DNA from 4 places in the Muriventricola aceti genome. Region 2 is predicted to be linked to each of the others. Evidence: predicted binding sites of a transcription regulator. Region 2 holds the regulator's gene; each other region holds the start of a gene.
The links. Region 2 encodes Rex, which represses fermentation and respiration genes when NADH is low (regulators of the CRP and FNR family bind a similar motif). Its sites were predicted from a motif close to ATTGTTAANNNNTTAACAAT; they were not measured.
Positions count from the first base shown of each region.

Region 1: a site for Rex is predicted at 2,033-2,052, ahead of OCV64_RS15375 (sn-glycerol-1-phosphate dehydrogenase). Genes of this name have one in related genera too.
Region 3: a site for Rex is predicted at 2,307-2,326, ahead of OCV64_RS06260 (acetyl-CoA C-acetyltransferase). Genes of this name have one in related genera too.
Region 4: a site for Rex is predicted at 2,316-2,335, ahead of OCV64_RS01915 (acyl-CoA dehydrogenase). Genes of this name have one in related genera too.

Region 1 is NZ_JAOQKF010000018.1:18,336-23,788, forward strand. Features, by position in the region: gene OCV64_RS15370 (ABC transporter ATP-binding protein) at 1-630, opposite strand, end outside; gene OCV64_RS15375 (sn-glycerol-1-phosphate dehydrogenase) at 705-1,958, opposite strand; gene OCV64_RS15380 (DeoR/GlpR family DNA-binding transcription regulator) at 2,179-2,934, shown strand; gene OCV64_RS15385 (DeoR/GlpR family DNA-binding transcription regulator) at 3,024-3,785, opposite strand; gene OCV64_RS15390 (HAD family hydrolase) at 3,917-4,639, shown strand; gene OCV64_RS15395 (sn-glycerol-1-phosphate dehydrogenase) at 4,663-5,453, shown strand, end outside.
Region 2 is NZ_JAOQKF010000012.1:111,304-116,756, forward strand. Features, by position in the region: gene OCV64_RS13135 (S-layer homology domain-containing protein) at 1-900, opposite strand, end outside; gene OCV64_RS13140 (redox-sensing transcriptional repressor Rex) at 897-1,565, opposite strand; gene OCV64_RS13145 (alanine/glycine:cation symporter family protein) at 1,737-3,191, opposite strand; gene sigE (RNA polymerase sporulation sigma factor SigE) at 3,393-4,121, opposite strand; gene OCV64_RS13155 (sigma-E processing peptidase SpoIIGA) at 4,118-4,999, opposite strand; gene OCV64_RS13160 (PadR family transcriptional regulator) at 5,213-5,453, shown strand, end outside.
Region 3 is NZ_JAOQKF010000004.1:189,383-194,835, forward strand. Features, by position in the region: gene OCV64_RS06255 (hypothetical protein) at 250-468, shown strand; gene OCV64_RS06260 (acetyl-CoA C-acetyltransferase) at 864-2,120, opposite strand; gene OCV64_RS06265 (hypothetical protein) at 2,368-4,413, opposite strand; gene OCV64_RS06270 (ABC transporter ATP-binding protein) at 4,388-5,290, opposite strand; gene OCV64_RS06275 (GntR family transcriptional regulator) at 5,287-5,453, opposite strand, start outside.
Region 4 is NZ_JAOQKF010000001.1:361,163-366,615, forward strand. Features, by position in the region: gene OCV64_RS01905 (hypothetical protein) at 1-846, shown strand, start outside; gene OCV64_RS01910 (3-hydroxyacyl-CoA dehydrogenase family protein) at 1,095-1,934, shown strand; gene OCV64_RS01915 (acyl-CoA dehydrogenase) at 2,465-3,610, shown strand; gene acrB (acryloyl-CoA reductase electron transfer subunit gamma) at 3,629-4,429, shown strand; gene acrA (acryloyl-CoA reductase electron transfer subunit beta) at 4,449-5,453, shown strand, end outside.

The DNA of each region.
Region 1 (5,453 bases), on a different contig from region 2:
ATCCTTCATGACAGCGATCCGGTCGGAAACGGCCATGGCCTCCTCCTGGTCATGGGTGACGTAAACAGTAGTGATATTGACGCTGTGCTGGATGTTCTTGATGACGGTCCGCATCTCCACCCGGAGCTTGGCGTCCAGATTGGAGAGCGGCTCATCAAAAAGCAGAACGTCGGGCTGGATACACAGGGCACGAGCTAGAGCAACACGCTGCTGCTGTCCGCCAGACAGACGTTCCGGCAGGCGGTCGGCATACTGGTCAATCTGCATCAGCTTCATGAACTCGTCGGTTTTGGAGGCAATTTCAGCTTTTGGGAGCTTTTTGTTCTTCAGACCGAACTCCACGTTTTTACGCACAGTCATGTGGGGGAAGATGGCGTAGTTTTGAAACACCATGCCAATGTTGCGTTTAGCGGGATCCAGGTCATTGATGCGTCGATCGCTGAAATAGAAGTCTCCTCCCTCGATGGAGTTAAAACCGGCGATCATCCGAAGCAGGGTGGTTTTACCACAGCCAGAGGGCCCCAGCAGAGTGAAGAATTCTCCCTCCTTGATATCTAGGTTCAGGTCAGGGATTATCACATTCTCCCCGTACTTCTTTAAGGCGTGCTTGATCGAAATGGTCACACTCACAGTACATTCTCCTCTCAAATACACACATGGCCGGCAGGCGGTCTGCTTTTTGTCTGTATCTGCTTTTTTATCTTTTAATGGCGGATCATCCGCCGGACGCGCATAAAAGTGAGCCGGTTCCGGATCAGAGGGGAGGCCTCCAAAATCAGTTCCAGAGCCGCTTCAGGGACGCCCAGGTCAGACAGGGAGGCACTTGCCTTCAGGTCCGTTAAAAACTGATGGATCTGAGCGGCGGGAGGGATTTTCGCAATGATTTGCCGTATCTGAGGCCACTGCTGTATCAGCCGCTCCGGCGTTACCTGGGCCAGACAGTCATGGAGGTTTTCCTCCCGGCAGGCGGAGAAAAGCCTGGGGCCAAACACTTCCATCAGCCGCTCATCTGACACAGGGGCATAGGGCAGCGCCAGTGAGGCGATGTTCTCTATCTGGGATAGGCGCTGATATTCCTGAGCGATGAGAAGCGTGCCGACGCCAACCTTCTCTCCGTGGAGAGCGCTGCTATGAGTGCGCAGGGCCGCTGGCTCCACCTCAATGAAATGGGATACATGGTGTTCCGCTCCAGAGGCAGGGCGGGAGGTGCCAATCATCTGCATGGCAAGTCCGCTCATCAAAAGCCCGTAGACTACCGCCTCGTAAGCGGCGGAGCCGCCGCTGCGCAGGTCGCGGCATCTGGTCCAAATGCTGTCAACAGCATCCTCCATAATTTGATAGATGACTGGGCAAAGCTTTTCTCCAGTGAGGAGATGGGAGATGCGCCAATCAGTCAAAGCAATGAATTTGCCCAGCATATCGCCAATCCCGCTTGCGGTGAGCCGCCAGGGGGCGGCGGAGATCACATCAAGATCGGCCACGACAAGGAGCGGTGCCTGACAGGGTATCGTTTTTTTATATCCATGCCAAGTCATGGCCGCCACATTGGAGCAGAAACCATCGCAACTGGCGGCGGTAGGGATAGAAATGAATGGAATACCCCGCTCCGTCGAGCAATAGCGGGTGATATCGTGGACAGTACCCCCGCCAATGGCCAGCATCACTTGAATATCTGGTTCCAGACGAGCTAACACGCTGGCGGTAGAGTTCTCATCGGCATGGAGCCCAGAGGGGGATAGGATGATTTCCTGCTCCGCTCTAGGGTGTATGGAATTTGGGATGGCGCGGTAAGTATTTTCATCGTAGACCGCACAACGCTTTCCAACAACGGGAATGCTGGAAAGAATTTCCTCCAGATGGAAAAGAGCCCCTTCCTGAATGACACATATCTGGGTCGCAAGGAGGTGTTCCCCGCCGCAAGAGCAGGGGCCGCTCAAATGGTTGGCGTCTATTTTCACATTTCAGGACCTCCTGGGTATTCGAACAGAAACGAAAGGGAAACAAGACAAGCGCATTGACTTCAACATTTCCTTTTGTTAATATATAAACAAAAGGGAGGAAAATGGCTCGTGATTTGTACATATTTTATAGCCACTATAATAACTGAAGTGAGCATTTCTGTCAACAGTGTTAATATAGAACAATAAAAAATCATTTTCGCTCATGGAGAAGGGGACTATGCTGAAAGAAGAACGACATCAAAAACTACTAAAGGTCCTGGCGGAGAAGGAATTTGCCACGGTAGAGGAACTGAGCAAAAGCCTTTTGGTTAGTATGCCTACTATCCGGCGTGATCTGACTGAGCTGGCCCGCCGAAAGCTGATCATTCGCAATCACGGCGGAGCTATGCACATTCCGACGGAGAATGTGATAGCTCCGGTGGACTTCCGAAAGAGCGTCAACTACAAGAAAAAGAATCTTTTGGCCCGGGAGGCCGTAAAATTTGCTCTTAACAATATGGTGGTCTTTCTCGACGGTTCCACCACTGCTTCTTATCTGTGCGACTATTTAAAAGGGCGTCCTGATATCATTGTCATTACCAACAGCTTGACGACTGGCGCCCATTTGAAAAGCCTGGGCCTGCGAACCTACTGCCTTGGGGGCGAGGTAATCGGAAGCTCCTCCTCTGTGGGGGGGGCCATGGCCATTGAAACAGCCGCGAACTTTAATATCGACGTAATGTTCTTCTCAGCATCAGGAGTAAATGAGAAGGGAATGATCGTGGATACCTCAGAGAAAGAAACGGAGTTGAGGGCTTTCCTGCTGAAAAACGCGGCGGTCAGCGTGTTTCTATGCGATGGGAGTAAATTTGGCCACTCAGCGGTATATAATATCGCGTCTCTATCAGAGATAGACTATATGATTACCGACAGCCCGGTGCCAGAATCTTATCCTTCCCCCAAAAAGGAAATAATCTTAGTTGAGGAGAAGTGAACAGGCAGAAGGGCGGATCAAGCGCGTTTTGAGACAAAAAAGGCGGTGGAGCTGGAACACCTGTCCGGGTGATCCGCTCCGCCGCCTGTTTATGTTCCGTCCTGAGAGGCGACCAGGATGCCCCGACGGGGCAATGGGTAGGCGGGGGGGAGCGGGGAATCGGTGACCATATAGTCCACCTGATCTAAAGAAGCGACCCGAAAAATGGATCCCTTGCCAAATTTGCTCCCATCACACAAAAAGACGCTTGTGATCGGCCGGCGAAGAAGGTGGCGGCGCAGAAGCGTTTCCTCCTCAGAGGGATCAACAATGGCCCCTTTGGGCTCTACACCATAACAGGAGAAAAAAAGCATATCAATATGAAAGCGGTCCAAAGAGTCATAGGATATCTTGCCCCCGGCCGCAGTAGAACTGCCAAAAAAGCGGCCGCCAGTATAATAGGTTCGGATCCCCCTCTGTGTAAGTTGTACCGCGGCGGAAACCCCGTTTGTGAGTACAGTCAGATCCAAACTGGGACTGAAGCAGTCAATGAGATAGCCAGTGGTGGAGGAGGCGTCCAAAAAGAGAAAGGTATGTGGGCGGACTAGCTCCATGGCCCGGTGGGCGATGGCGGCTTTGGCCTTGGCGTGGATGGTCCGGCGGATGTCCAGCGGCATACTGGTCCTGTCAGCGGAGATGCGCATTGCCCCGCCATTGCCACGGATAATCAACATCTGTTCTTCCAGCTCCCTTAAGTCTCGATAGACCGTGGGGGGACTGATAAAGAAGTGGCGGCTCAGGGTATCTACGGTGACAAAGCTGTGGTCATTTAAGAAATCCAGGATGTTTAGCAACCGGTCCTTTCTCGACATAATCATTTCCTCTTGAACATTTGTGATTGTTTTTGCTTTTTTGCGCCGGTCATTGACAAAAATGCACAATAGTGTATAGTTTCAGTATAAATGAAATAACAGAAAAATGCAAGCGGCTGGGAGGAGAAAAAGTGGGGAAAAGGATCCAGATGATCGCCTTTGATATGGACGGTACGATAACGCAGCACAAATGCCCTTTAGGGGAGGAGAATAAAAAAGTGCTGGATCGTCTAGCCCAGCTCTACCGGCTGCTAATTGTGGGGGCCGGTTCAGGCTCCAGGATTTTTCGACAGATGGGCGGCTATCCCATTGATATCCTGGCCAATTACGGGATGCAGGAATGGGAATACTGTCAGGAACGAGGAGAGATGGAGGTAGTCCGGAACATATCGGTGCGCTGTGACCGGGAGTCGGTTGACCGGCGAATGGACCAGCTGCGCCGACAGTTTGGTTACATGAACTATGCGGGGGAATCGGTGGAGTACCATCCTTCTGGATGTGTCACCCTCCCACTGCTTGGAACTGAAGCGGACAGCAGGGAAAAGCTGTCCTTTGACCCGGACCGGAGCCGCCGCCGAGCCATCTACCCCTATGTGAAGGAACTGTTCTTGGACTATACAGTGTATGTGGGTGGATCCTCCTCCTTTGACTTGGCTCCCCGGCCATACAGTAAATATTATGCCTTAGACCGCTACTGTGAGGAGCGGGGGCTGTCCCATGACCAAGTGGTCTATGTGGGGGATGACTACGGCCCCGGTGGCAATGACGAGAGCATATACCGCTCTGACTTTACATTTTATACTATCGACGACTACCGCCAGCTGGGGACGGTGCTCAATGAATTTTTGAGATAAAGGCGAAAAAGGAGAATCGAGAAATGGAATTATATCATACTCCTCATGGGCTGAACGACTATTTGAATCGGACATTTACCTGTCCCTGTGGAAAGACCCACAGCGCTCCCTTAAAGTATGTAAGTGTGAGGAAGGATGCCCTTTCGGACCTGCCGAAATTTGTAAAGGAATTGGGGTTCCACAGTCTTTATCTGGTCAGTGACCACATCACCTATGGGATCGCTGGCCAAAAATGCATGGATATCCTGGCTCAGGCGGGTATCCGGGCTGAGATCATCCAACTGACCCATTTGGAGTTTGACGAGGCTACCCTGGGGGAGTTGGTCATTCATATGCCCCAGGACTGTGACCTGGTGGTGGCCGTAGGCACCGGAACCATTAACGATATGACCCGGTATTTCAGCTTTAAGCTAGGGAGGCCCTTCTTTACTGTTGCCACAGCGGCCCCTATGGATGGATTCGCGTCCAGCATAGCGGCCATCCATGTGAACCATCTAAAGACCACCTTCCAGGCACAGACCCCGCTTGCGGTCATTGGGGACACAGAGATTTTGAAAAATGCCCCCTATCCAATGATAGCGGCCGGACTGGGTGATCTGCTTGGAAAATGTACCTGCCTGTGTGACTGGCGGCTGTCCCATATCATTACGGGGGAGCATCAGTGTGAGCGGATCATGGAGCTGGTGGAGAACTGTGTCCAGGACCTGCTTCCGGTGGCTGGTCGGGCCAAGGAACGGGACCCAAAGGTGTTGGGAGATATCATGGAGGGGCTTGTCTTAACCGGTGTGGCTATGAGCTTGTACGGCAATTCCAG
Region 2 (5,453 bases):
CCCAAGGTAACTCGTGGTGAAGCTGTACAGCAGCGCCGCCACCTGCTGGCGGGTCACTTGCTGCTCCGGGCTGAAGGTGTCTGCTCCTGTTCCAGCTGTAATTCCCTGCTCCGCGCCCCACTTCACATAAGGGGCATACCAGGCACTCTCCGGCACGTCGGCAAAGGTGACACTGGCGCGCTCCAGCTCCTCTTTCGGCGCTCCAGCCATCTGGTAGAGCACCGTCATCAGCATAGCTCGGTTCATAGCTGAACTCGGTCCAAAGTGGTGCTCGTCCATCCCCGAAAACAGTGTGTTTCGGTACACATAATCTACGGGAGCGTAGTACCAATCCGTCTGGCATACATCATAGAAGGGCGTCGGATCCTCTCTGCCGTCTTCCAGGGCATAGACGCCCTGGAGCCCCAACTGGGCCGCCCCGGACAGGACCGTTACACTGGCCACAGTATTCTCTCCCACCAGGTAGCGGTGTCCGGAGGTCAGGCGGGCCCCGGAGGCCAGCTCTATTCCGTCTGTCACATCTATGAAAGCCCCGTCGTGAGAAACGGAGGCGGCTCCGTTCATCAACATGACTCCAGCCCCAGTGGTCAGTGTCATCTCATCGCCATCCGACCAATCTCTGGCCTGGAGCGTGGCGCTGTATGCGCCGCTCTCTTCGCCGGCCAGTTGCGCCAGATAGCCCTGATGCAGGTTATCGAGGCCTTTTTTGCTCTCCTCGTAAGTGCCCTGTAAGGCTTTTTCCGCAGCTTCGTTTCCAGTAGACACAGCCTTGGGCACAAAAGTCCCGGTCAGATAGCTGAGGCTGATCAGGCTGTCGCCCCCCGAAAGGGCATAAGCGCCGCAGGCCAGCATACCCAGCAGCATCACACCGCACAGCAGGCCGATCACAGGCCTTCTCATTGTGGCTCCCCCTTCTTCTCTTCCTCCCGATCCTCCCGCTGGGTAATCATGTAGCTCAGAGCCAAAAGGCTGTCAGAAAAATGGACCGATTCCACCACCACATCATCCCGAACACAGGATATCTCATAGTTTGTAAAATTCCAGATGCCGCGAACTCCGGCGGCCACCAGCCGGTCCCCCATCTCCTGGGCAGCGGCGATGGGCACTGTCAGCAGGCCTACGCTCACTTGGTTTTCCCCCAAAAAGGCCTCCAGGGAATCCGCATGATAGACAGGCACCCCAGCGATTCTGGTCCCCACCACCCGCTCATTTACGTCAAAAGCGGCCAAAAGCTGAAAGCCGTTACTGGAAAATTTAAAATTTTCTATGATAGCCCGGCCTAGGTTGCCGGTCCCCAGCACCACAATGGTATGGCCCTGATTAATGCCCAAAATATCACCGATCTCCTCTTTCAGGCTGTCCACCTTATATCCATAGCCCTGCTGCCCAAAACCACCGAAGCAGAACAAATCTTGGCGGATTTGAGAAGCGGTCAGTCCCATAGATTTCCCTAAGGCATTGGAGGATATCCGGACAACGCCGGACTCCTGAAGCTCTGAGAGCTGTCGGTAGTATCTGGGCAGGCGGCGTATCACCGCCGTTGATACTCGGGTATTTCGTTTCATAGCTTTCGCCTCATCTGCACAACCTCCCCTATACAGCGGAGGCCACTGGATATGATGTTTTTATATAGTTTACCTGATTGCCCCCCCTTGTGTCAAATCCTTTTACGACTCAAAAGGCCCAGGGACGATTCGTCGTCCCTGGGCCTTTTATTGGCAGAAAGCCTGCCAGATTCAGTTCCAAAAATCAGTTTTTTCCTTCAGGCCGATGCTGGAGGCTTTGAATACAGGGTTCTTGCCCGCCCTGCGCTGTTCCATGTAGTCCTGAAGGGCCCGCATAGCTGTACGGCCCAAAATGACAATGACCGGCAGGTTGATGATGGCCATAATGCCCATCAGCACATCGGCCAGGTCCCAGACCAAGCCAAAGGACAACTGGGCCCCTACAAAGACCAGCCCGCAAGCGATAAGCCGGAACACAGTCATCGGCACGCTTCCCAGCTTGCGGTTAGCGATGTAGTTCAAACAGCCCTCACAGTAGAACAAGTTGCCCAGCAGGGTAGTGAAAGCGAAGAGCAGCAGCGCAAAGGTGATAAAGTAGGGGCCTACCGCGCCGAAGGTAGTAGCCAGAGACGCCTGGACCAGGGGCGCACCCTCCAGTCCGCCCTTGATATCGATGCCGGTACACAGGCACATCATGGCCGTGGCGGTACAGACCAGGATGGTGTCAATAAAGACGGACAGCATCTGGACCAATCCCTGCTTGACGGGGTGGGATACGTCAGCGGCCGCGGCGGCGTTGGGGGCGGAACCCACACCGGCCTCGTTGGAGTACAGGCCACGCTTGATTCCCTGCATGATGGCCGAGGAACCAAAGCCCACGGCACCGCCGAACATGGCTCCGAAATCAAATGCCTCGCTGAAAATGCGGCCCAGGACACTGGGAATCATATTCAGATTCATCACCATGACCACCAGGGCCATCAGGATATACAACACACCCATGACAGGGACCAAAACGCCGGTAACCTTGACGATCCGCTTGCCGCCGCCCAGTACACAGATGGCCACCAGGATGGCCAGGATCACGCCGCCCACCACGGCCACAACGCTGTACTCTTTGCCGCCCAGGGTAAAGGTGCCGGCACTGGCGTAGAAGTCATAGCTGGTAAAGCTGCTAATCAGGTTGTAGGAGGCCAGCATATTGAAACCACCGGCATAGGTGGCGATGAGGGCGATGGCGAAGACAACGCCCAGCACCCGGCTCTTAAGAGCCGCCTGAATGTAGTAGGACGGACCACCATAGCTGCCGCCCTCCGGGTCCTTTTTCTTATAGATCTGGGCCAGCGTGCTCTCTACAAAGGCAGTCGCGCCTCCCACAATGGCAATCAGCCACATCCAGAACACGGCGCCATAGCCGCCGATGGCGATGGCATTGGCCACACCTACAATATTTCCGGTACCCACGCGGCTGGCTGTGGATACCATCAGCGCCTCAAATGCGGAAACCGAGTGCTGATCCCCCGTCTTTTCTCCTACCACGCGAATCGACTCCGGCAGCAGGCGCAGCTGGACAAACTTGCTCCGGAAGGTGAAGTACAGGCCTACGCCCAGCAGCATGACGATCAACAGGTAACTGTACATGAAACCGCTGATCTGACTGATTAAGCCCGCGAACGCATCATACATAACGACATCTCCCTTTCTCTCTTCCTGTCATAATTTGCGCGAAGCAGAACATATCCCAGGAAATCAAAGTCTTCCGCCCCTCAGATCTCCTGGGATATTTCTCGGCCTTACTATACCACATCTCTCCGACTTTTACCAGAGGTTTTTCACAATTTATAAAAATGGTCAACGATAAGCAGCCAGCTTCTGTACAGTTTGCCCTCACATCATGCGGACGATCTCCTTCTTCAGCCGGGCGATGATCCGCTTCTCCAGCCGTGAGATATAGGACTGTGAGATGCCCAGCTGGTCCGCCACCTCCTTCTGTGTCCGCTCTGGGCGGCCGTCCAGCCCAAAGCGCATGGTAATAATCTGCCTCTCCCGGGGCTCCAGCCGGTCCATGGCCTGGCGCAGCAGCTGGCGGTCCACGTCCGCCTCGATGGGCCGCATGACCAGGTCCCCATCGGTCCCCAGAATGTCGGACAGCAGCAGCTCGTTTCCGTCCCAGTCGGTATTCAAGGGCTCGTCAAAGGACAGCTCTGTCTTCTGATTCGCTGTCTTTCTCAAGTACATCAGGATTTCATTTTCAATGCAGCGGCTGGCATAAGTTGCCAATTTGATGCTTTTGGCCGGCTGGTAGGTGCCCACCGCCTTAATGAGCCCAATGGTCCCAATGGAGATGAGGTCCTCAATATTGATGCCGGTATTCTCAAACCGGCGGGCGATATAGGCCACCAGCCGGAGATTGTGCTCAATGAGCAGGTCTCTCGCCCCCCGGTCTCCCCGCTCCAGCCGGGCGATGAGCTCCGCCTCCGCCTCTCTTTCCAAGGGGGCGGGCAGGGTGTCGCTCCCCCCTATATACATCACCTTGCCGGGCAGGGACAGCCCCAGACTAGTCAGCAGGCTTTCCAAATGGTCCCGCAGTTTCCAAATAATCTCTCTCATGCTCATGTGCACTCGTCCTTTCCATCCAGGGGCCCGATCAAAGCCCGGTACCCTCCTCCGTCTGACACAGGAGTTGGGGACAGGGCCACCAGAAGCGGCCCACGCTCCTTTCCACCCAGATTCAGGCTGTCCACCTTCAAGGCCAACAGCAGTCCTCTGTCCACCCCTACCGCACGGTAGGGCAACAGGCGAAAACGTCCCTTCCACTCCCCGGTTCCAAGCCTGGCCATAGCACCGGCTGGATCCATGAGGTCGGCCGCCCGCGGCCTGCGGCACTCTGGAAACAAGCCGGACACACTCTCTCCCTCCGCCACCATCACAGGCCGTCCCGACACCGGGTCTGTCAGGGTATTCCCAGTATCCACCAGGGCGGTGAACTCCGCCGTCCGTTTCCCCAGCCGCAGTTTCGCCTGAAGGAGCTCTCCTGTCAAGGAATTATGCCTGCCAATTCGTTGAAAGACAGCTGTGAGGACCACATAGCAGACCGCAGCAGAGAGGAGCACCATCTTCAGGTCCAGGGAGGAATAAAACACTCCGCTCCCCAAACTCAGGCTCCGGCCGTCCAGCAGCCCGATGGCCACTACTCCACCTCCCAACGCGCAGGCCAGAGCCACAAAGATGAGCCCCTGGCGGAGTAGCCTCCGGCTCCCGCCGTAGGCCACCACCAGCATCAAAACGCAGGAGGCCAACTTACACCAGGGACCTGCCAGAAACGCCATGCCCGGCAGAAAGATGGCCACAGCATAGGCTCCACCCAGAGCGGCCGCCGCTCCGAAGCGCAGCCGACGCAGTGGCTCCCCCGCTAGGCGGGCGGCGGCCAGCAGCAGCAGATAGTCAATGATCCCATTGAGCAGAAACAGGGTATCCACATAGATGACCGTCACGCCGGACCGCTCCCCTCTCTCCAGTTCCGCCTGTCCAAAGGCGGGCGACAGACTCTATTATAGGTGCTTGACCGGAAAAAACCGGTCAGATTTCGGTTGAAAGAATTTGCGGAAAACCGCCTTTCCCTCCCCTCTCCCATTGACATTTTTCTTCTTTTCCCATATAATATCGATAGTCGATATCGCATTTCAATATTGAGAGGGGATGTTACTGTGGCCGGTAAGGAAAGAGGCCCTCTGACCGAACCCATGTTTTATGTCCTGATGTCATTTCTCCGCCGGGATATGTGCGGGACCGAGATTACTGAATTTGTCGAGCGCCGTACCCGCGGCAGAGTACGTCTTGGTCCCGGCACGCTGTATACCCTGCTGGCTAAATTTCAGGACGAGGGCTTTATTCAGGAAACGGAGGTCGATGGACGAAAGCGCACCTACCGGCTGACAGATCAGGGGC
Region 3 (5,453 bases), on a different contig from region 2:
GTTAATAAGTTTCTCTTATCATAAAATCTGCAAGAGACAGTTCGTTTCATTTTGATCCTCTTTTTCAACGGAAGCCCCCGGACGCCTTGGAGCAGGCGTCCGGGGGCTTTCGTCAGCGGCCCCGCAGAAAAAGAAAAGGCAGGCCTGTTCAACTACAGGCCTGCCTTTTGATTTTTATGGGGAGGGGATACTTGTGTCAGCATTTCCCTGAACTTTCTTTTTCCGCATCAGCAGCAGGGTCATCAGCCCATGAAACAGCTCGCTTACAGGCAGCAGCAGGGAAATAAAGGTTACCTCCCCAAAATAGAAAAACCGCCACCACAGAAACCCCGCGGCCGCGAAGAAGCATACCGCATTACAGACAACGGAATTTTCCGCTGGCCGTATGGAGCACAGCGCCGTCCGGCCCAGGACCAGCAGCAATACAAGGATAAAGGCGGCAATGCCGGTCCCAAGGTCAAGGAGTAGGTATACAAGCTGATAGGGTGCTCTGTGCCTTTTCCTGAAAGCCGGAGCAAGCCACATGACTCAGGAAAATAACAAGAAAAATGCCGCAGTAATAGAGAAGCTGTTTCTATATCTTGTTCATCTGTTTCCTCCCTCCATCATTGGATGGACCCTTTGACCGATTTGTTTCACTCTGCCTTTAGAGTACCTTATTTTTCCCCTTGTTTCAATCTATCACCAGAATTTTCGTAAAAAAGACGAAAAGGCCCAAGGACCTCGGAAATTCCCGCTTTCTTGGGGGGAGACTCACGGGACAAAAGGAGCGGAGCCCTGGGGATGTCCCGGAGCTCCGCTCGATACTATATTGTGATCCTTCCAAAATCACAGGCCGCTTTTCCAAAGGGGAGAAGAGAAAATCAGCACTTCTCAAAGATGGTGGCAACGCCCTGGCCGCCGCCGATGCACAGGGTGGCAAGGCCCTTCTTGGCGTCGTCGCGCTTCTGCATCTCATGGAGCAGAGTGACAATAATGCGCGCGCCGGAGGCTCCCACGGGGTGACCCAGAGCGATAGCGCCGCCGTTGACGTTGACCTTGCTCATGTCGAAGCCCAGCTCGCGGGCCACGGCGATGGACTGGGCGGCAAAGGCCTCGTTGGCCTCCACCAGATCCATGTCCTCGATCTTCAGGCCGGCCTTGGCCATGGCCTGACGGGAGGCGGGCACGGGGCCCACGCCCATGATCTTGGGATCCACGCCGCCCTGGCCCCAGGAGACCAGCTTGGCCATGGGCTTCAGGCCGTACTTCTCCACGGCCTCGCCGGAGGCCAGGATGATAGCGGCGGCGCCGTCGTTGATGCCGGAGGCGTTGGCGGCGGTGACGCGCTGCTGGCCCTTGTCAGCGGACTCCTTGATGCCGGTGGGCTCGAAGGTGTGCTCCACGGCGGGGGCGGGGGATTCAGGCCCCACAGGGAAGGCGCCCTTCAGCTTGGAGATACCCTCGGCGGTGACGCCGGCGCGGGGGAACTCGTCCACTTTAAACTCCACCATCTGCTTCTTCTGCTTGACCATCACGGGGACGATCTCGTCGTCAAAGCGGCCGGAGTTGATGGCGGCCTCAGCCTTGTTCTGGGAGGAGGCGGCAAACTCGTCCAGCTCCTGGCGAGTGATGCCCCACACGTCGCAGATGTTCTCGGCGGTGGTACCCATGTGGTAGTTATTAAAGGCATCCCACAGGCCATCCTTGATCATGGTGTCTACCACCTTCTTGTCACCCATGCGGGCACCCCAGCGCTCGGCAGGCAGGGCGTAGGGGGCGGCGGACATATTCTCGGTGCCGCCGGCCACAATGATGTCGGCGTCGCCGGCCATGATGGTACGGGCGGCCTCGATGACGGACTTCATACCGGAGCCGCACACCATGCCCACGGTGTAGGCGGGGACGGAGGTGGGCACACCGGCCTTGATGGCAGCCTGACGGGCCACATTCTGGCCCAGGCCAGCGGTGAGGATGCAGCCAAACATGACTTCGTCCACCTGCTCGGGCTTGACGCCGGCGCGGGACAGGGCCTCCCTGATGACGGTAGCGCCCAGATCAGCGGCGGGGATATCCTTCAGGGAGCCGCCGAAGGAGCCGATGGCGGTGCGGCAGCAGTTGACAACGTAGATGTCTTTCATAGCTTCTGTTACCTCCAAAATTTATTTGGCGTCCAGAGGGACGCCCACGATTTCCGCTCTTGTTCTGATTATATCGGAGGAAAGGGGAAAAAGCAATCAATTTTTCTGCCCAAGGGTGCCTCTTTCCTGCCTGTGATTGACAAAATCGCAAAAATTATATCAGCGGAAGGGCAAAAATTATGTAAAATAGTGAATTTTTTAACAAAATCCCCCGGCTCTATTTTAAGCCGGGGGAGGGAAGAAGGCTTCAGTCCGCAAGGACGGCCTCCTGGTAGGGGGGCGCCACAGAGGTATCTCCGGTAGAAACGCTTCCGACAGCCGTTTCCTCATCGTGGAGGACCAGCTCATACTGGGAGCCCAGGCCGCTGAACGTCCGAAGCCATTCCAGTGTGCGGCTGGCGTTGGGTGTCAGGGTGATGCTGAGGGAGGAGGAATAAGTCTGGCCGACGGGACTGCTCTCTGCGGCGGGGGCATACTGGCCGCCGCGGCCGGGCTGCTCCTCAAGGGGCAGCTCCCATTGGAAACGCAGGTCGGTGCGGTAGGTGTTTCGCAACCGCTCCTCGTCGCTGAAGAGATAGCGTACGCCGATGCTCCCATCAGCAAAGTCAGCCTTGACCGCTTCCCACAGGCCCTCCAGGTCCTCCCCGGCGGCGCCGTCCAGATACAGGGTGCTCCGATCTTCCCCCTCCGGGGACAGGGAATTGGGCAGCATCCGGACATCGGTGAGATAGGCCTCCACCAGCCGGCCCTGTTCCTCGAAAGAGGCAAAATTATACACCATGGAGATCAGGCCGCGGTTCTGGATCAACTGGTCGGCCAGCTGAGTGACAGAGCCCTCCTTGTCCAACTCATCCAGGAAGATGGGGACGCTGGAATATTCACGGGACAGGGTGGACCCATCCTTCAGCGTATAGGTCACATAGAAAAAGATGTAGTCATCACCGTATATGCTGTAATTGTCAGCTCCATTCCGGTCCCTCTCATTGATGATGGCCTGGTGGAGGTCCAAGACCTGCTGGATCTGGCCGGGCTCGGTGATCTGGGACAGATGGAAGCCGCTGATATCCATGGGGTATCCCATGTCTGCCGATAGATTGATGGAAGCGACTTGGCCGGCATCGGGAATCCGGCTCTCCACGCCAAAGAGATCATAGACACAGGCGGCGCATAACAGAGCCATGGCGGCCGCCACCGCCGCGCAGCCTTTCCAGGCGTTTAGCACCCGGAAGGATTTTTTTAGCAGCATCTCAGCGGTAAAATAGCCAGCTACGGTCCAAAACAGCACACAGGCGGTGAGGAATACGGCGTCTGCCTGCCAGCCCAAAAAAGTGCTGGTAAAGGTGCCAAAGCACAGTCCGGCGCAGAAGGAGACCCCATATTTAAAAATAGGCTGGACCAGGGGGATGGACACTACATCCCCGGCGGATTCCACATGACGGTGGCGGTAGACCAGCAGGGCTAAAAGGGCAAAAACCAGTCCGGCCACGGCGTAGATGGCCACGGTGGAGGGGGAGGCGAGACCCCACTCCCTAGTCACAGCGGCCCCGCTCTCCCCCGTCTGGACCACATTCCAGTTACAGGCCTGGGACAGCAGATAGACGGGGGTACACCACTCTACCAGTCTGCCCCCCACCCAGCCCCGGCCGGGGAAGCCGTAGAAAAAGCGGTTCATCAGCTCCGCCAGCAGGGTGGAGATCACCATGACCAGAAAATTCAGAATGACATAGAAGGCGGGCAGGGCCAGGATGTGGCCGGTAAACATGGCGCAGAAGGCGGCAAAGGAGAAGAAAAACAGAGCGGTGCCGCTCTGAACCAGCAGCCAGACAGCCAGGGCGGCCAGCGCCTCTCCCCAGCACTCCATAGGCAGAAAGGCCAGTTCGGCGGCCGCCGTCACCAGAGCCACCGCCAGATGGGGCAGCAGCAGGCAGGACAGACCGGCCAGATACTGGGTGGTGAACAAGGCCTCCCGCCGCAGGGGCAGCGCGTGCATCATGGCGGCGGACCGGTTATTGTATAGATAGCCGAAGGAGGCCATGGCGGCCAGCGCCCCAAAGACCAGAGAGAGGGCCACTCCCATAGTCAGGAGATAGGGGATGTCCAGGGCGGCGGAGGTCAGCATGGACTGAAGGTCCAGCTCTCCCTGATATCGCTCCTGAAGCCAGAAAAACTGATTGAGCAGGTTCAGTGGGATCAGAAAGGCCCAAATCACCCCATACAGGGCCCAAAGGGGCCAGAAGCGGGTCATAGTTTTGCGGTAGAGGGTGGAATTAAAGCACGATGTCGCGGACCCCATAGTCCTCACCTCCCATTTCATAGATAAAGATTTCCTCCAGGGACAGGGGCAGGGCCTCCATCAGAATGGGGGAATACACCGCCATCCTGGTCTTGATGTCCGCTGGGCTGCCCCGGACAATCAGAGTGAACACCCGACCTACCTGGGTGGTGTGGAGGACGTTCATATCCTGGGGCAGTTGGGGCAGATGCCCGTCCTGGAAGGCCACCTGGAGCTTGACCACGTTATCCTGAAGGTCGGTGAGGGACCGTTCCAGAAGTACCTTGCCATGGGACAGGATGCCCACATGGTCGCACACGTCCTCCAGCTCCCGCAGGTTGTGGGAGGACACCAGCACCGTGGTCCCCCGCTGGGCCACGTCACCCATCAGAAGGGACCAGACCTGACGGCGCATCACCGGGTCTAACCCGTCTACCGGCTCATCCAGCACCAGTACCTCCGGCTGGCAGCACAGGGCCAGCCAGAAGGCGGACTGCTTCTGCATCCCTTTGGACAGGCGGCGGATGGGCTGCTTCTCATCCACCTCGGGGAAGGCATCCTTCAGCGCCTCATATCGCTTGGCGTCAAATAGGGGGTACATCCCCCGGTAGAACCGCATCATGTCCCGTGTGGAGGCGGAGGCGAAATAATACAGCTCATCCGGAATGGTGGCGATCTTGGCCTTCACAGCGGGATTTTCATAGACCGGCTGGCCGTCAACCAAGACGCTGCCGGAATCGGGGCGGTAGACGCCAATGATGTGGCGCAGGATGGTGGATTTTCCGGCGCCGTTGGGGCCCACCAGGCCGTAGATAGAGCCCTTTTCTGCCGTCATGGTCAGACCGTCCAGGGCCCGGAAGCCCTCGAAGGTCTTGACTACGTTGTTTACCTTTATCATGGTTCCTCTCCTCCTTCCAGAGCCCGGACGCGGGCCCATAACTCCTCGCCGTTGACCCCTAGAAACAGCAGCTCCGCCGCTGTCTGGTCAAAGGTCTGGAACAGGGCGTCCCGCCGCCCGGTGTCCACCCCGCTGTTGGGGGCGGCAAAGGAGCCTTTGCCTG
Region 4 (5,453 bases), on a different contig from region 2:
TACCCCAACGGCCGGTGGTATTTTGTTTCCGACCAGCCCAGCGCCCCCCGGGAGGGGGACGTCCGACTTGGCCCTGTCACTTATGTCGGGGAGGTCCCCACAGACAGCGGGGCAGCAGCGGTCTACGAGATCGTCATATCCCGTTATACGCTCCACCGTGCAGACGAGAATGACCCCGGCTCCTGGGACTTCTTCTCTGCCGACACCCAGTTCATCGTCCTCCGGCTGGATGGGGAGGGCATACCCACCCAGGTGCTGGGCGTCGCCCCCACGCAGCCCAGCCGCGATATCCAGGCCATCGTCTATGAGGCCCCCTATGGCCTACTCAGCGGTGATGTGACCTTCCTCCGGGACGGCTGGAACACCCCTATCGGCCCGGGGATGGATCTGTCCTTCTCCTGCCTGGACACCGGGAGCTGGGAGACGGAGCAGTTGGAGGGCTATGAACCCATCTACAACCCCGGCGACTACTGGCACCGGGTCTCCGCCAACTACCCAGAGGGTTCCTTTACCGCCCTGTGCTATCACAGCGCGGCAGACGACGCCGACTCCATCCACACCCTGGAGGCCTCCATGTCCGACCTGTACACCCCCCGGGGCATCCGGGTAGGGGCCAGCCGGGCGGAGGTGCTGGCCGCCTATCCAGAGGCTCTCACCGGCGACTACTGGGGACAGTATCCGGAGGAGCCTGATCTGCTGGCCTATCTGCCCTGGAGCGGCCACGACCCGGAGCAGGTCTCCGACCTGTCCCAGCTGGAGTTTTCCCAGGGGCTGGGCCCGGCGATCCTGTTTTTCTTTGATGGGGACACCGTGGAGCGCATCGTCCTTACCAATATGTTCAACTGACCGCAGGGCAACAAACGGCAGCTTTCCGGCAAGATATGCAGGTCAAAACTGAAAAAGCTGCATTTTTTCAGGGCTTTGCCCAATTACACGGAAAAAATATTGTTTAAAATATTCCCCCCCTTTCCTCTTGCGTTTGCACAAAAAAACAGGTATACTGGGGTCCATAAGAGCGGGGCCGGGTTTCCCCGGCCGACCCCCGCCAGCGGATCTGGCACCATTTTACTTATTTTAATTAGGAGGAACACAGTATGAAAGTCGCATTGTTCGGCGCCGGCACCATGGGCCGGGGCATCGCCCAGGTCTTTGCCGCCAAGGGCCACACCGTCCTGATGTACGCCAGCAGCCCCGCCTCCGCCCAGCGCCACAAGGATACCTTGGGCAAGTCCCTGGCCAAGCGGGTCGAAAAGGGCAAGATGGCTCAGGAGGCTATGGATGCCCTGATGGCCAACGTTCTGATCCCCCAGACCCATGAGGAGGCCGCCGACGCCGATCTGGTCATTGAGTGCGTCAAGGAGGAGATGGCCACCAAGAAGGAGCTTCTGAACGAGCTGGACGGCTTCTGCAAGCCCGAAACTGTCTTTGCCTCCAACACCTCCTCTCTGTCCATCACCGAGATGGGCAACGGCCTGAAGCACCCCGTCATCGGAATGCACTTCTTCAACCCCGTGCCCTCCATGAAGCTGGTGGAGATCATCCGCGGAGCCAACACCACCCAGGAGACCTTTGATTTCATTTACAAGCTGTCCCAGGACATCGGCAAGGACCCCGTCGAGGTGGCCGAGGCCCCCGGCTTTGTGGTCAACAAGATCCTGATCCCCATGATCAACGAGGCCATCGGCCTGGTTGAGACCGGCGTCGCCTCTGTGGCCGACATCGACAAGGCCATGCAGCTGGGCGCCAATCATCCGATGGGCCCCCTGGCTCTGGGCGACTTCATCGGTCTGGACGTGTGTCTGGCCATTATGGACACCCTGTTTGCCGAAACCGGCGACCCCAAGTACCGCCCCGCCCTTCTGCTGAAGAAGATGGTCCGCGGCGGCCTGCTGGGCAAGAAGTCCGGCAAGGGCTTCTACGATTACAGCAAGTAAATCGCCCCATCCAGCTGCCCCCTCCCAAGCCGGAGGGGGCAGTTTTATATGTCAAAAAAAGAGCGGCACTTCGGGCCTTCTTTTCCGGAGGCACCTTCTCCGCCCCCCAATCCAGCCGGACCACGGGCCGGCCCCCCGGCGCCCTGAAAGGGCAGCGAAATCGCAGCCGGTCAACATACGCCAATCTTTTAGGCAACTTCCGCATATTTTCCCGTTTCCGACAAATCCGATATGGAAAAACTGTTAAATTTGCCAGATATGTCCCCCTTGCTTTACCCCTGAAAAACAGCTATAATCTGGGTTGTAAGTGGATTTTAGCCGTGTTTGATATGGTTCGCAACGCCAGGATCCTTTCCTGTGTTGCGCTTTTTTCCGGTTTTTATTGTTAAATTTCTAACAATATTCGTCAAACGCGGCGTCCCGACCATGTATCGTCTGCCCCCGGGGCCGGCTCTCTCCGGTCAAGAAAGGCGCGCCTCCCGGGCGTTTAAGGATGATTGCAAAGTAATTTAAACTAGGAGGACTAAAAAATGGATTTTCATCTGTCGAAAGAACAAGAGATGGTCCGCAAGATGTACCGCGAGTTCGCCGAGAACGAGGTCAAGCCCTTGGCTGAGGAAATCGACGAGGAAGAGCGCTTCCCTATGGAAACCGTAGAGAAGATGGGCAAGCTGGGCATGCTGGGCATCTACTTCCCCAAGGAGTACGGCGGAGCCGGCGGCGATGTGCTGTCCTACGCCATGTGCGTTGAGGAGCTGGCCAAGGTGTGCGGCACCACTGCCGTCATCGTGTCCGCCCATACCTCTCTGTGTTGCGCCCCCATCTTTGAGCACGGCACTGAGGAGCAGAAGATGAAGTACCTGCCTGACCTGCTCTCCGGCAAGAAGATCGGCGCCTTCGGTCTGACCGAGCCCAACGCCGGTACCGACGCCTCCGGCCAGCAGACCACCGCCGTAAAGAATGAGAACGGCGACTATGTGCTCAACGGCTCCAAGTGCTTCATCACCAACGGCACCGTAGCCGAAACTCTGGTGGTCTTCGCTATGACCGACAAGACTCTGGGCAACCACGGCATCTCCGCCTTCATCGTGGAGAAGAACTTCCCCGGCTTCTCTGTGGGCAAGCACGAGAAGAAGATGGGTATCCGCGGCTCCTCCACCTGCGACCTGATCTTTGAGGACTGCGTCGTGCCCAAGGAGAACCTGCTGGGCAAGGAGGGCCAGGGCTTCAAGATCGCCATGCAGACCCTGGACGGCGGCCGTATCGGCATCGCCGCGCAGGCTCTGGGCCTGGGCGAGGGCGCTGTGAACGAGGCTGTCAAGTACACCCAGGAGCGCGTGCAGTTCAAGAAGCGTCTGTCCCAGTTCCAGAACACCCAGTTCCAGCTGGCCGATATGCACACCCGGATGCAGGCCGCTCAGTACCTGGTGTACGCCGCCGCCGTGAAGAAGCAGAACCACGAGCCCTACGGCATGGATTCCGCTATGGCCAAGCTGTTCGCCGCTGAGGCCGCTTCCGACGTGACCCGCCGCGCCGTCCAGCTGTTCGGCGGCTACGGCTACACCCGTGAGTACCCCGTGGAGCGCATGATGCGCGATGCCAAGATCACCGAGATCTACGAGGGTACTTCCGAGGTCCAGCGCATGGTCATCTCCCGTGCTCTGGGTGTGAAATAAGTTAGGAGGCAGATCGAAATGAAAATCATTGTTTGTGTCAAGCAGGTCCCCGATACCTCCGGTAAGGTGGCCGTCAATCCCGATGGTACTCTGAACCGCGCCTCCATGGCCGCTATCACCAACCCCGACGACCTGAACGCCGTCGAGGCCGCTCTGACTTTGAAGGAGCAGACCGGCGCCGAGGTCGTAATCGTCTCTATGGGTCCTCCTCCCGCCGAGTCCATGCTGCGTGAGGTCATGGCCCGCGGCGCTGACCGCGCCGTTCTGGTGTCCGCCCGTGAGTTCGGCGGCTCCGATACCTACGCCACCTCCCAGATCCTGGCCGCCGCCATCAACAAGATTGGTGTCGAGGACGAGGATATCGTGCTGTGCGGCCGTCAGGCCATCGACGGCGATACCGCCCAGGTCGGCCCCCAGATCGCTGAGAAGCTGCACCTGCCCCAGGTTTCCTACGCCGCCGAGATCACCAAGGAAGGCGACACCATCACCGTCAAGCGGATGCTGGAGGACGGCTATATGACCATCAAGGTCAAGACCCCCTGCCTGATCACCTGCATCAAGGAGCTGAACGCTCCCCGTTACATGAGCGTGGGCGGTATCTATGAGTGCTACTCCAAGCCCTATGAGATCTTTGACTACAACACCCTGAAGGACGATCCCCTCATCGATCCTACCACCATCGGTCTGAAGGGCTCCCCCACCAACATCTTCAAGTCCTTCACTCCCCCTCAGAAGGGCGTGGGCATGATGCTGGAGGGCGCCGACAAGGCCACCTGCGACAAGCTGGCCGGCATTCTGGCCGCCAAGCACCTGATCTGATAGAAGGGAGATTAAGAATATGTCTAACTACAACAGTGCTGCCATCGAAGAATTCAAGGGCGGCGTTTGGGTATTCTGCGAGCAGCGTCAGGGCAAAATGATGCCCACCTCCTTCGAGCTGATCTCCGAGGGCCGCAAGCTGGCCGACGAGCTGGGCGAGAAGCTGTACGGCCTTCTGCTGGGCCACGAAATCGAGGGTATCGCCAAGGAGCTGGGCGGCTACGGCGCTGACGGCGTGTATGTCTGCGACCACCCCCTGCTGGCCAACTACACCACTGACGGCTACACCAAGGTCATCTGCGACGTGATCCAGGAGTACAAGCCTGAGGTCATGCTGATCGGCGCCACCAACATCGGCCGCGATCTGGGCCCCCGCTGCGCCGCCCGTCTGCACACCGGCCTGTGCGCCGACTGTACTCACCTGGACATCGACGTGCCCAAGTACAAGGACTTTCTGCGCTCCGCCTCCACTCTGGCTCCTGCCATGATCGACTCCATCCCCGAGGATGACCGCAACCTGAAGATGACCCGTCCCGCTTTCGGCGGTCACCTGATGGCCACCATCATCTGCCCCCGCTTCCGTCCCGCTATGGCCACCGTCCGTCCCGGCGTGATGAAGAAGAACGCCTTTGACCAGGCCAAGGCTGACGCCTGCGAGATCATCAAGCCCAACTTCTCCCTCACCGAGGACGACATGGAAACTCAGGTCGTCGAGGTGGTCAAGGCCGCCAAGAAGCTGGTCGATTTGATCGGCGCCGATGTGGTCGTTTCCGTGGGCCGCGGCATCTCCAAGGATGTTGAGGGCGGCATCAAGCTGGCCGAGGAACTGGCTGAGGTTCTGGGCGGCGTCGTGGGCGGCTCCCGTGCCACCATCGACTCCGGCTGGCTGTCCGCCGACCATCAGGTCGGTCAGACCGGCAAGACCGTTCACCCCAAGATCTATGTGGCTCTGGGCATCTCCGGCGCTATCCAGCACAAGGCCGGTATGCAGGACTCCGAGTGCATCATCGCCGTGAACAAGAAC